2 regions of the Marinicrinis lubricantis genome follow, and region 2 is predicted to be linked to the other one. Evidence: predicted binding sites of a transcription regulator. Region 2 holds the regulator's gene; the other holds the start of a gene.
What was found. The regulator CtsR, encoded in region 2, represses protease genes until heat stress. The targets are predictions, from matches to a motif close to ATGGTCAATAAAGGTCAAACA.
Positions count from the first base shown of each region.

Region 1: the regulator CtsR is predicted to act here: its motif matches at 3,306-3,326, upstream of ACFPXP_RS00765 (DUF4011 domain-containing protein).

Region 1 is NZ_JBHSQV010000003.1:89-6,610, forward strand. Features, by position in the region: partial or broken gene ACFPXP_RS00750 (stage V sporulation protein AD) at 1-486, opposite strand, end outside; one part of gene ACFPXP_RS00755 (IS3 family transposase) at 517-1,421, opposite strand; one part of gene ACFPXP_RS00755 (IS3 family transposase) at 1,421-1,673, opposite strand; gene ACFPXP_RS00760 (IS3 family transposase) at 1,765-2,631, shown strand; gene ACFPXP_RS00765 (DUF4011 domain-containing protein) at 2,588-3,244, opposite strand; gene ACFPXP_RS00770 (UvrD-helicase domain-containing protein) at 3,480-3,731, opposite strand; gene ACFPXP_RS00775 (phosphodiester glycosidase family protein) at 3,840-4,991, opposite strand; gene ACFPXP_RS00780 (cupin domain-containing protein) at 5,351-5,908, shown strand; gene ACFPXP_RS00785 (hypothetical protein) at 6,092-6,469, shown strand.
Region 2 is NZ_JBHSQV010000173.1:2,154-8,675, forward strand. Features, by position in the region: gene ACFPXP_RS15910 (amidase family protein) at 1-660, shown strand, start outside; gene ACFPXP_RS15915 (hypothetical protein) at 1,280-1,459, shown strand; gene ACFPXP_RS15920 (CtsR family transcriptional regulator) at 1,744-2,205, shown strand; gene ACFPXP_RS15925 (UvrB/UvrC motif-containing protein) at 2,286-2,801, shown strand; gene ACFPXP_RS15930 (protein arginine kinase) at 2,819-3,880, shown strand; gene clpC (ATP-dependent protease ATP-binding subunit ClpC) at 3,909-6,350, shown strand; gene radA (DNA repair protein RadA) at 6,479-6,522, shown strand, end outside.

The sequences.
Region 1 (6,522 bases), on a different contig from region 2:
GATAACCCGGCCAATGGTGGCAGATGTAACAACCGGTCCGTCGCCTTCCATGGATACGATGGCAGCACCGGCCCCGGTTACCGTATATTGGGCGGTTGGCGGTTTTTGCGAACCGTACTCGGTCGGATATCGGAACTGTTTCTCCGCACTGGAATCATGGCTGCATGTCCCCGCCAACACAAATTTCGCCGAACCGGAATTTACAAGGTTAGCTGCTAATGCCAGACTTTCCATCGAGGTTGAACAAGCGCCAAACACACCGATGTAAGGGATCGATAATGTTCGCGCGGCAAAACTGCTGCTAATGATTTGATTCATCAAATCCCCGCCTATGTAAAACTGGACTTGTTCCTTTGTCAACCCCGCATTTTCAATAGCCAGTTTTGCCGCTTCTTCAATCAATACCTTTTCTGCTTTCTCCCAGCTCTTTTGTCCCATCATGGATTCTCCATGGACAATGTCAAAATCTTTGGCCAGCGGGCCTCTGGACCTCTGTCAAGATAGTAGACATGGATTTTAGTGATTCACCGTATTGAAGTAGTGCTGCCTTTCAAAATCAGATGGCGTGCAGTACCCGATCGTCGAGTGAATACGCTCATTGTTGTAAAATACTTCGATGTACTCGAAGATGCTTTTCTCGGCTTCAGCACGGGTCTCAAATTTATTCAAATAGATAAGTTCCTTTTTGATAATGCTATGAAAAGATTCAATGCAAGCGTTGTCGTAGCAGTTCCCTTTCCGGCTCATGCTCCCTGTCATGGAGTAAACCTGGAGTTGCTTTTGGTAGTCATGGGAGGCGTATTGGCTGCCGCGATCGGAATGATGCAACACTTCTCCATCGGGCTGCTGACGACCGTAAGCTTGCCTTAGCGCCTGCAGCACCAGCTCTTTTGTCATGCGGTCACTCATATGCCATCCAACGATCTTGCGGGAGTACAGATCCATTACGCTTGCCAGATACAGCCAACCCTCCCCGGTCGCGACATACGTAATATCTGTCACCCATTTCTCATTCGGTTTACTTGCCGTAAAGTCTTGGTTTAACACGTTGTCTTGTACCGGCAGGCTGTGCTTGGAATTCGTTGTGGCTTTATATTTCTTGACGGTTCTAGACCGCCACTCTTGCTTCTTCATAATCCGTGTTACGGTCCGTTCAGATATGCTGACTCCTTGCTGATTCAGCTTCTGCGTGACCTTTGGGCTCCCGTAAAGCTGACGGGAATCGTCGAACACTTCCTTGACCTGCTCTGTCCATTCTTTGTGCTGGCGCTCTCGTTCACTTTCAGGGCGATCACGCCATTTGTAATATCCGCTGCGAGATACGTTCATTACTTTGCACATCTTCTCCAGTCGGTACTCGGAGCGGTTTTCGTGGACGAATGAATATTTTACCGACGGTCTTTCGCGAAGAAGTGCATTGCCTTTTTTAAGATTTCGTTCTCCTCTTGCAACTCACGGATTTGCTTTTGCAGTTCCCGTAACTGATGGTTTTCGGACTTAAACACTTGATTTTGAACGATTTCCGGCTCGCTACCAAACTTCTTCATCCAACCGTACAAGGTATTGTCCTTTATCTTCAGTTCGCGGGCTACCTCCGCCACCGCCTTCCCGCTTTCTTTGACATACTGAACTGTCTTCTTTTTGTACTCATCGTCATAAAGTGGCTTTTTCATCTTTGACACAGTCCTCCGATAGTTGTCGTTTCATCAGTGTAATCTGTGTCTACTATTAAGTCTAGCATCACATCTTCGCAAAAGACCGGAATTGACTTTTCAGTTCATCCACAAACACCGCTCCAAGTATCCGGTGTCGGAGATGTGCAGGATCTTAAACGTATCCAGGAGCGGTTACTATCAATGGACCCGGCGCAAGGAAAGCGGTCGCAAGAGACGCCGCGAACGGTTGAAACAACAGATCAGCCGCATCTTCCTGGAATCGCGTCGCCTGTACGGTAGTCCGAAAATCACTCAAGTCCTGCGCCAGCAAGGGGTGCGAGTGTCCGAGAAAACGGTCGCCCGCATCATGCAGGAGTTAGGGTTGAAGTCGCGCACTGTAAGGAAATACAAGGCGACGACGGACTCGAAGCACAATCTGCCGGTGCATGACAATGTGCTGAACCAACAGTTCACGGCACATGCCCCCAACCAAGTCTGGATGGCGGACATCACTTACGTTTCGACAGGAGAAGGATGGCTCTACGTTGCGAGCATCATGGACTTGTACACGCGCAAAATCGTAGGCTGGCACGCCGGTGATCGGATGACCAAGGAGTTGGTCTTGAAGGCGCTGGACAAGGCTTACAGCCGTCAGCGGCCCAAAGGTGAGGTTTTGCATCATTCCGATCGGGGCAGTCAATACGCTTCACATGAGTACCAACGGCGGCTTCAGAAATACGGGATGAAAGGCAGCATGAGCCGTAAGGGCAACTGTTACGACAATGCGTGCATGGAATCCTTTCACAGCGTACTCAAAAAGGAACTCGTCTATCTGGAAAAGTTTAGAACCCGCAAGGAAGCACAAAGTCGAATATTTGAATACATCGAGTTTTTCTACAATCGCAAACGTGTTCATTCTGCAATCGGGTTTCTCACACCCGTTCAACGCGAACAAATGTACGTTCAGGCTGCGTAATTTTCTCGATTCTGTGTGTCCAATCTATTGACAGAGGTCCAGTAATGCTATCTTCGTGTGCATCGAATTCAGGTAATGTAATTCCGAATTCATGTTCCATTTTATATTTTAATGTTGGGTTAACCACGACCTCGTCTTCATGTAGACGTAGGACGAAGGGCGAGGTAATGGACTCTAGTGTAAGTGATACCGGAACAAGTACGATGGGGGAGGTGATGATCTGATCAGAGTCTTGGTTCTCCTTCCACCTCAAGAAACCAAATGAAAGATATAGGATGTTGACACCTTGCTCTTCAAGTGCTGTCTTTGCTTTGTTTCTAAGATTTCTTAATGTTTTCTGTTGCTCTTTGATGGTTTGATTGGTTTGTAAATCGCCAGTTGAAGTATATGTTTCACTAACTTCGTCTTCATCGTCATCAAAATCTTCAAATGGGATTGGGAATTTTAAAGCTGTTTCATTAACGACGAGCAGTCTAAACAATTCAGTGAGATCAGGGGCTACTATCTTGATGTTGGAACGTTTGGTTTCTCGATAGTTGATGAGTCTGTTTTTCTTGCCCAAATCAAGAAGACGCTTCTTCCATTTATCTATGCGGACATCAATTACAGCCATAATAACACCTCAGCCATTAGGACTAAATCATATGTATGTAAAAAGCTAACTAATTATTATTAAGTTCAACAATTGACAAAGATCTCCTTCTTTCGACCAGTCGCAAATTGCCAAATCTCAACAAACTCTATGAAAAAGCTAAACAACAACAAATAAGGGACAGTAACGATTCTGGTTGATAAGCGTCCTCCAAGTCCTTTTCATACGCTGCAGCAGGATATGCTGGTAACGGGTTTCACTCAAGATGACTTGTGTTACACCATGTTTTCGAATGATTTATTTTAAGCAAAAAAGAGTGAAATGTGCGGACTTGAATGGTTGCTGCAATATTTTCATCCATCCCAGGTAAATGTGCGATTCGGTCACGCATTTCCTCTGCCGCTTTTTTGGAAAACATGAGCAATATGTTTTTCGGATTGATGTTACGAACTGCAACCTGACCATTATGGCACCTGTCATCCTGCTCTTTCTTGCGTTCCAAAAGCAATTTATTAAAGGAATTACTTTAACAGGAATGAAATAATGCAAGACGGTTATGGTTAGAAAGGACGGTCGGGCGCGATTAAATCTGCTCCAACCGTCCTTTTTCTATCATTCACGAAGGAAATACTGCTACAAGCGCGTTACTCAGGTCTCTGCCTGGTGTGGTGATATACTTGCCGTTGGCATACAGACCACTTGAAGCACCACCGTCCAGATTCATCGCCTCTATTGCACCGAGCTTCACCATAACCTCTGCCAGCTCCTTAATGGTTGCAGACGATGCTGTTGCGATCAGCAGCTTGCCCTCGGCTGTTATGCCTACTGCACTGCGTGCTGCACGATTAGTCAGCACCTTCGGGTCCTTAAAGCCTTCCGCAGTTGGATTGGTATCCACTTTACCATTTCTTACAAGCCTGGGTCCTGCCTGAAGTGCAGATTCCACTAAACCTTTATCCAGAAGCTTTTTTAGTTCAGTTTCACCATCTGCGATAAGTGCATCGCCGGTATTCGTATATACAAATACAGCGCGTTGATCTCCAGAAGCCTTATAAATGACTTTTCCCGATTTTACAATATATCCGTATGGGATTTTTACATCCGTTGTAGAATAGGCATTAAAAAACGTGCCATTGACAGCAACAGCTGCTTTTGAACGCTCGGCCATCTTTTTTAGAGATTCTGTACTACCTATTTTGTTGTTAGCATACACCGTTTCAAGTGCAACTTTCGGGTGATAGAGGTCAATTTGAACAGTATTAACCTGAATCGTTTTAGTTGAAGTTTGAATTTTCGAGCTGCCGACGATAACGGGATCCTTTATTGCTCTTTCGATTCTTTTCAAAGATACGGCTTCGATATCTGTTTGCAGATCACCGTTTTTCAGCACAACACGCTCTTCTTTTTTCCATTCGACACTTGCGCCTAATGACTCTGCTGCAAAGCGCAGAGGAACATAGACTGTTCCCGATAAATAAAAAGGTGCTGCATCAAGGGTACGCTGCTTTCCATTTACAATGGCTTGCCGTGATCCAACTTTGAACTCCACACTGCCAGTATCGTTTGATAATAGTACTTTTTCCCCACTGCCTTTCCATCGGACTTTAAATCCGAATGTTTCGGCAGCGAAGCGTACGGGCACAAAGGATTTTCCGACCGATTCCTGTACAATAACATATCGCTTGGCTGCTGAGATTGTGCCAGCTGAATTGCCAAGCTGAACAAGAAGAAATAGTATTACACATGCTGCTATAGCTTTTTTAACCACATGTTTCTCTCCTATTCTCTATGCATAGTATTGTACGTTTCCATTATATATAAAATCTTGGTGTGCGAAAACAATAAAATGTATTCACCCCATATCTTAACAAGCATTATTTACATGAAATTTCCAAATGAGAATCGTTCCTCAACGCGGCCCGTTAAGAACAAATAAAGCATGGTGTCCAGTTTGTTTTGTGGATATGGTGAATACAAAATCATCTGGCCAACGCATGGGTCAAGAGACACGAACCCAATTTGCGGCAGGATTCGTCGCCCATTTTTGGCGCCTTGGTTAACCTATAAATGGGCGGCCGCATAGGATACAAAGAAAGTTCAGATTATTGAGTATGGAGAGGAGAATGAATGTTGTACCACAAGCCATACCATCACCACCAATGGTATAATCCGGCCCATTACAGTTGGAACGGCTATAATTGGAACTACTACGGGAATCCTTACTACAATTCGAGCAGTAATCATTGGAATAACAACTGGAATCCGTACTATAAATTAAAGGATTACGGGCCGAACCCTTTTGTCATTAATATTGAAAAGGCTGCTAAGCAAAACACCACCTTCCGCACGGCTTTATGGACAGGAAGGCATCTGCAGGTCACCTTGATGAGCATCAATGTCGGAGAAGATATCGGTTTAGAAATACATCCGACGCTCGATCAATTTCTGCGAATTGAAGAAGGCCAGGGTCTTGTCCAGATGGGGGCTAGCAAAGAAAAATTGAACTTTCAAGAAAAAGTCTTCGATGGCTATGCGATCGTGGTTCCCGCCGGAACATGGCACAATCTGATTAACATAGGCAACAGGCCGATTAAGCTTTACTCGATCTACGCGCCGCCTCAGCATCCTCATGGAACGGTTCATGAAACCAAAGCGGATGCCATGGCTGCCGAAGAACACCATTAATGACGATGTGTGGGTGAAAATTAAACGGAAAAAGCATAACAAAGGGGAGAGTTACCGAAATCGGCGGCTCTCCTTCGTCATGTAATGACCGAAACTGAAACGGCTTCTCTGTGAAGAGATTGGATAGCTAGGCCCGTGCAGTCGCATTAAACGTTAGACCAGTAATGAGCTCTGACCATTGCCGTGATCGAAGATCCGTCCTTGCCGACGCTGCAAAAATTAAAGAAGATGTTGGCGATTCAGCCCCGATGGTTTATCTTAAGCGACATTCGGGTCTTGAAGGAGCTCAAGCAGCGTTATCCCCGGCAATGGGCGGATATCGACGAGCATGTTACGTTGGGGTGGGCCCGCGTTCGGCAGGTGGTGAAGGAAGGAATACAGGAAGGGGCGATCCGTCCGTTCGATATGGACTTGTTTATTCAAGTATATATCGGCGGGTTGTACCGGCTGTTGGACGGGAAAGACGGCAGGAGAGATGGGCTCACAATGGAACAAGCGTTGGTTCAAATGGTAGAGCTTCTGCTTTATGGCATAGCGATTCAAAAGGAAACGAGGCAGTAGAGATGGAGGCAGCGTCGGTGACAGGGTGGCTTTAGGGCGACATTGAAACTGCA
Region 2 (6,522 bases):
GCAAGAATTGGCGTTATTCGGGATTTGTTCGGTACGGAACCTGAACATGAAGCGGTCAATTCTGTCATTGATACCGCAATTGCCGATATGGAAAAGCTGGGCGCTACTGTGATGGATGTGGAAGTACCCCATCTGGAAGAAATTTTACAATACCCAAGCTTAAGCAGCTGGGAATTTAAATTCCAATTAAATGACTATCTAGCTTCTCTAGGAGAGGATGCACCGTATCAAACATTGGAGGAGATTATTGCTTCCGAACAGTTTGACCCTTCCATCGAATCCTCACTAGTTTCAAGAAATGAAAGAGAAACATTAGAAGATGCAGAGTATCAGGACATTGTCCTGAATCGGACGAAGCTGACACAGGAATCTCTGCTTAAGGTGATGGCGGATTATGATCTGGATGCACTCATATATCCTTCGTCTACGAATACCGCGGCAAAAATAGGTGAAAATCAATCGGCTGGCAGCAATAATCGCTTAAGCCCATTCTCAGGCTTTCCGGCCGTGACTGTTCCTGCGGGTTATACAGCGGACGAGAACCTCCCAGTAGGGATTGAATTTTTAGGAAGAGCCTTCAGTGAACCGGTATTAATTAAACTGGCATACGCCTATGAGCAAGGTACGCTTCATCGGGTAGCGCCACAAACAACGTCATAATGAAATGATGGTAGGTGTCAATGCAAATGACGGTCATTTCGGGGCTAGGACACCACATTAAAGCATAAGTCATGGAGAATTCATTATCGAGCACGGCGAAATTGGATATTACGGAAATGGATATTTCCGTCCCTTTCCTTTATGAATGAATTCCGAATTGTCATGTTACAAACCAGGAAGGTTAACTGTACTGACCTTCAACCCAAAATAAATCGTGAAGAAGACGGTTGTCTGCAGTGAGTAATAGGCTGCGGCGGCCGTTTTTTTCTGAAAAAAGATAGAATGGTTCCGCCGGATGGTTTGTGTCAAAAGCGAGGATTCCCTTTCATATTCATCGATTCCAAGTCTCGCCAACTACACCTAATGGGGCATGCGCAGATGATTCGGTTCATGTACAATTTTTTTGGCGGACCTATGTATTGGATTATTGGCGGATGCACAAGTATTGCAATTAAGATCAAATATTGGCCGACGATTCATCGCGGTTAGGGCTATTCTTAATGGAACGATGAAATTCGTGTTTCGACAGTACGATTTGGAATATAATACGGTAAAGATGATCGGTTTTGAAGACGAAAGGGCTGCAGTAAAGATGAATACATAAGAGGTGAGCCTCCAATTGAAACAAGATAAAGTTGATAAATGGATCAAGGGATTGCTTCCTGTCATCATCCCCATCGCGGCGATTGTAGTGTTGAACATGGCTATTCTATATATTGAAGGGTTGGAATGGTTGGCTGAAACATTCTATAACTTAGGCTATACATTCGGCAGCCTGATGGAACGGCTGGATGGATAGTTGGTCGCTGCAGCAGGCGAACCTACGGCTTAAAACGCGAATGGTTCGCCTTTGGCGTTATGAAACGTTGCCTATTTAATTGAAAAATCATCTCCAATCTCAAATACGACGAGGATATTTCCTTAAATAATCGCCTAAAATAAATATAGATGCGCTAATAAAGCGAGCTATTGCAAAGATAAAAAAAGTGCAGTATAATAAAGTCAACCTAAAGTCAAAGAAAGTCAAAGTCAATATAAATGGTTAGCGAAATCGATGTCTTGATAAGGGAGGCGACAGCATCAGTGCGCAACATTTCGGATATTATCGAACAGTATTTGAAGAAAATACTGCAGGAGAGTCCGAATAAAATGATTGAAATTCAGCGCAATGATTTGGCGGATGAATTTCAGTGTGTCCCTTCGCAAATCAATTACGTCATCAGTACACGCTTCACTTTGGAAAAGGGCTATGTCGTAGAAAGCAAGCGAGGCGGCGGCGGATACATTCGTATTCAGAAGATTACTCTCCCGCAGGACTGCAGTATAGACCATTACTTGTTCCAAAGCATCGGTGAACAAATCGATCAGAGCGCCGCAGAAGGGGTTATTTATCAATTGGAGGAAGCCGAGATTGTATCACCGCGTGAAGCGAATTTGCTGAGAACTGCAATGTGCAGAGACGTGCTCGCGTTAAAGCTCCCACTTCGGGACCAAATTCGGGCTAAACTGCTGAAAGCCATGCTGATATCCATTCTGACCAGGTAATTTTTGTGGCCTTTCGCTTATCCTCTCGGGTAAGGAAGAGCATACTTGAATAGAATGATATAAAGGAGGTCGCGCAGCTTATGATTTGTCAGGAATGCGGAAAAAGACCGGCTTCATTACATTTTACGAAAATAGTCAACGGCGAGAAAACGGAATTTCACCTTTGTGAAGTATGTGCTCGCGAAAAGGGAGATAAAATCCCGGGCTCATCCAATGGATTCTCCATTCATAATTTATTGTCCGGCTTGCTGGATTATGAACCATCTGCGAATTCATTTGGTGCGGCTCAGAAGCCGCTGCGCTGCGAGACATGCGGACTCACTTATGCTCAATTCGGCAAGATTGGACGTTTTGGCTGCAGCGATTGTTATGAGTACTTCTCCAGTCGGTTAGATCCTTTATTTCGCAGAATTCACGGCACTACCGCCCATCAGGGCAAGGTGCCCGCTAGATCTGGCGGGAAAATTAAATATCGCCGCGAAATTGATCAGCTGAAGCAGCAGCTCCAGCAAACCATTCAAATGGAGGAATTCGAGGCAGCTGCGAAGCTTCGAGATCAAATTCGTGAATTGGAAAGAAAAATTTCGGGGATGTAGAGGGGAGGCTGCTACTTATGTCGCTCAGTCGTTTTATCAAAAATGCGCAAAGTGAATGGATGAGAGGGAACGGACCCGAATCAGACATCGTTATCAGCAGCCGAATTCGTCTGGCGCGCAACATTCGTTCGTATCCCTTTCCGATGCTGGCAACGAATCAGCAGTCCGAAGAAATTTTGAATCAAAGCGAGAAGCTTCTACGTGATTCCTCCATTCAGAATATTGGAGAGTTTGAGCTGCTGAAGCTCTCGGAAATGAACGAGCTGGAGCGCAGAGTGCTGGTGGAAAAGCATCTGATTAGTCCGAACCTGGCGAATGAATCGAGGAACGGAGCCGTCATTCTCAGCGAGAACGAATCGATCAGCATTATGGTGAACGAAGAAGACCATCTTCGCATTCAATGTTTATATCCAGGCTTCCAAATCAAAGAGGCATGGAGTTTGGCGAATCAAATCGATGACATCTTTGAATCGCAGTTGGATTATGCATTCAGTGAGACTAGGGGTTATTTGACAAGCTGCCCGACGAACGTCGGTACGGGACTTCGGGCATCGGTGATGCTTCATCTTCCGGCATTAGTGCTGACGCAGCAAATTAATCGGATTCTATCCGCTGTGAACCAGGTGGGTCTTGCGGTACGGGGGATTTATGGTGAAGGCAGCGAAGCGTTAGGCAATTTGTTCCAGGTTTCGAATCAAATTACTTTAGGCCAATCCGAAACCGAGATCATAGACAATTTGCATAGTGTCGTCAAGCAAATTATCGAGCATGAACGCGCCGCAAGACAAAGGCTCATGAATGAATCCAAAACGCGCATCATGGATCGTGTATTCCGTTCTTATGGAATACTAAGTCATGCGCATATTATGGATTCAAAGGAAGCCTCTCAGAGATTGTCGGACGTTCGCTTAGGCATTGATTTAGGAATGATTACAGATGTGTCGTCTAATGTGTACAACGAGCTGATGGTGATGACGCAGCCCGGATTTCTGCAGCAGTACAGCGGCAAGAAGCTTTCGCCGGATGAAAGAGATGCGCGTAGAGCAGAGATGATTCGTACACGACTTAATAAATCCTAACATGTATTAAATCTGGAGGTGTAAGAAGATGATGTTCGGAAGATTTACAGAACGAGCGCAAAAGGTATTGGCATTAGCTCAAGAAGAGGCTGTTCGTTTAGGTCATAACAATATTGGAACAGAGCATATTTTGCTGGGTCTCATCCGCGAAGGCGAAGGCATTGCGGCAAAAGCCCTTCAAGCATTGGGACTCAATTTGGAAAAAATTCAGGATGAAGTAGAATCTTTGATTGGAAGAGGTCAGGATAAGCCAACGAACATCGCATATACGCCGAGAGCGAAAAAGGTCATCGAGCTTTCGATGGATGAAGCGCGAAAAATCGGTCATACTTATGTCGGAACAGAGCATATTTTGCTGGGCCTCATTCGTGAAGGTGAAGGCGTAGCGGCACGCGTATTGAACAACTTGGATGTAAGCTTGAACAAAGCAAGACAGCAGGTGCTTCAGCTGCTTGGCAGCAGCGAATCCGTCTCTTCAAGCCATTCCGCATCCACGAATGTCAATACACCGACACTGGACAGCTTGGCTAGAGATTTGACTGCGATCGCTAAAGACGGCAATCTGGACCCTGTCATTGGCAGAAGCAAGGAAATTGAACGAGTGATTCAGGTGCTCAGCCGCCGAACGAAGAACAACCCTGTACTCATTGGGGAGCCCGGAGTAGGTAAAACGGCGATTGCTGAAGGATTGGCACAGCGAATTATCAATAATGAAATTCCTGAAACCTTAAGAGATAAAAGAGTGATGACTCTTGATATGGGATCGGTTGTTGCCGGTACGAAGTACCGTGGTGAATTTGAGGACCGTTTGAAAAAAATCATGGACGAAATTCGCCAAGCCGGAAACATCATTTTGTTCATCGATGAGCTGCACACCCTGATTGGAGCGGGAGGGGCTGAAGGTGCGATTGATGCTTCCAACATCTTGAAGCCATCGCTGGCGAGAGGCGAACTGCAGTGCATCGGGGCAACGACCTTGGATGAATATCGCAAATATATTGAAAAGGATGCGGCATTAGAGCGCAGATTCCAGCCGATTACGGTGGACCAGCCAACGAATGAAGAGGCGATTCAAATCCTGTACGGCTTAAGAGATCGTTACGAAGCTCATCACCGCGTAAAAATCACGGATGAAGCGATCGAGCAGGCAGTGAAATTATCCGATCGCTATATTACGGATCGTTTCCTGCCGGATAAGGCGATTGACTTAATTGATGAAGCGGCTTCGAAGGTAAGACTTCGTTCTTACACGACACCGCCAAACTTGAAACAGCTTGAGAGCCGTTTGGAAGATGTTCGCAAGGAAAAGGATGCAGCCGTTCAAAGTCAAGAATTTGAAAAAGCTGCCTCTCTTCGCGATACAGAGCAGAAGATGAAAGAAGAGCTGGAACGCACTAAAAATGAATGGAAAGAAAAGCAGGGACGCACCGATTCTGAGGTAACTCCGGACGATATCGCAGACGTTGTGGCAAACTGGACTGGAATTCCAGTGAAGAAGCTGGCGGAGGAAGAAACGGAGCGCCTGCTTAAAATGGAGGACATTCTTCATAACCGGGTTATCGGACAGGAAGAAGCGGTGAAATCGGTCAGCCGAGCCATTCGCCGTGCAAGGGCTGGACTCAAAGATCCGAAGCGCCCAATTGGCTCCTTTATTTTCCTTGGACCTACAGGTGTAGGTAAAACGGAATTAGCACGAGCGCTGGCGGAAGCGATGTTCGGAGATGAAAATGCAGTCATCCGCATCGATATGTCCGAGTATATGGAGAAGCATTCCACATCCAGATTAGTCGGTGCACCTCCAGGATATGTTGGTTACGATGAAGGCGGACAGTTGACGGAAAAAGTAAGACGCAAGCCTTATTCGGTCGTGCTTCTGGATGAAATCGAGAAAGCTCATCCTGAAGTATTCAACATCCTGCTGCAGGTGTTGGAAGACGGGAGATTAACCGATTCTAAAGGGAGATTGGTCGATTTCCGCAATACCCTCATTATCATGACTTCCAACGTCGGCGCAGAGATGATCAAGAAGAACTCCGCACTCGGCTTTACCGCCCATCAGGATGCGGGACGCGATTACAACAATATGAAGAACAAGGTAATGGATGAACTGAAGAAAAGCTTCCGTCCGGAGTTCTTGAACCGGATCGATGAAATTATCGTGTTCCATTCCTTGGAGGAAACCCATATTGGCGAAATCGTGAGTCTCATGGCAGAGGAGCTGCGCAAACGTCTCAAGGATCAAGAGGTTGATTTCGAGTTGACGGACAGCGCCAAGGCGTTCCTAGCGAAAGAAGGCTTCGATCCGACGTACGGGGCAAGGCCGCTCCGCCGAGCGATTCAGAAGCATATTGAGGATCGTTTGTCTGAGGAGCTGCTTAAAGGCAATATTTCTAAAGGCGACTCTCTCATCATTGATGTCAAAGACGGCGATCTTACGGTGGATAAGAAAGAAACGGTAAAACAATCTTAAACAAATCATGTAGAAAATAATCCGGCGTTATGCCGGATTATTTTTCTGCACTCAGAAAGGCGTGTAAGGGGTTTTCTTGCGTAAGGTAAAGTGGTAAACTTTGAATAAACAAACGTGTGAGGAAGTTTATGGCCAAGACAAAAACGAAATTTGCTTGTCAGGCTTGCGGGTA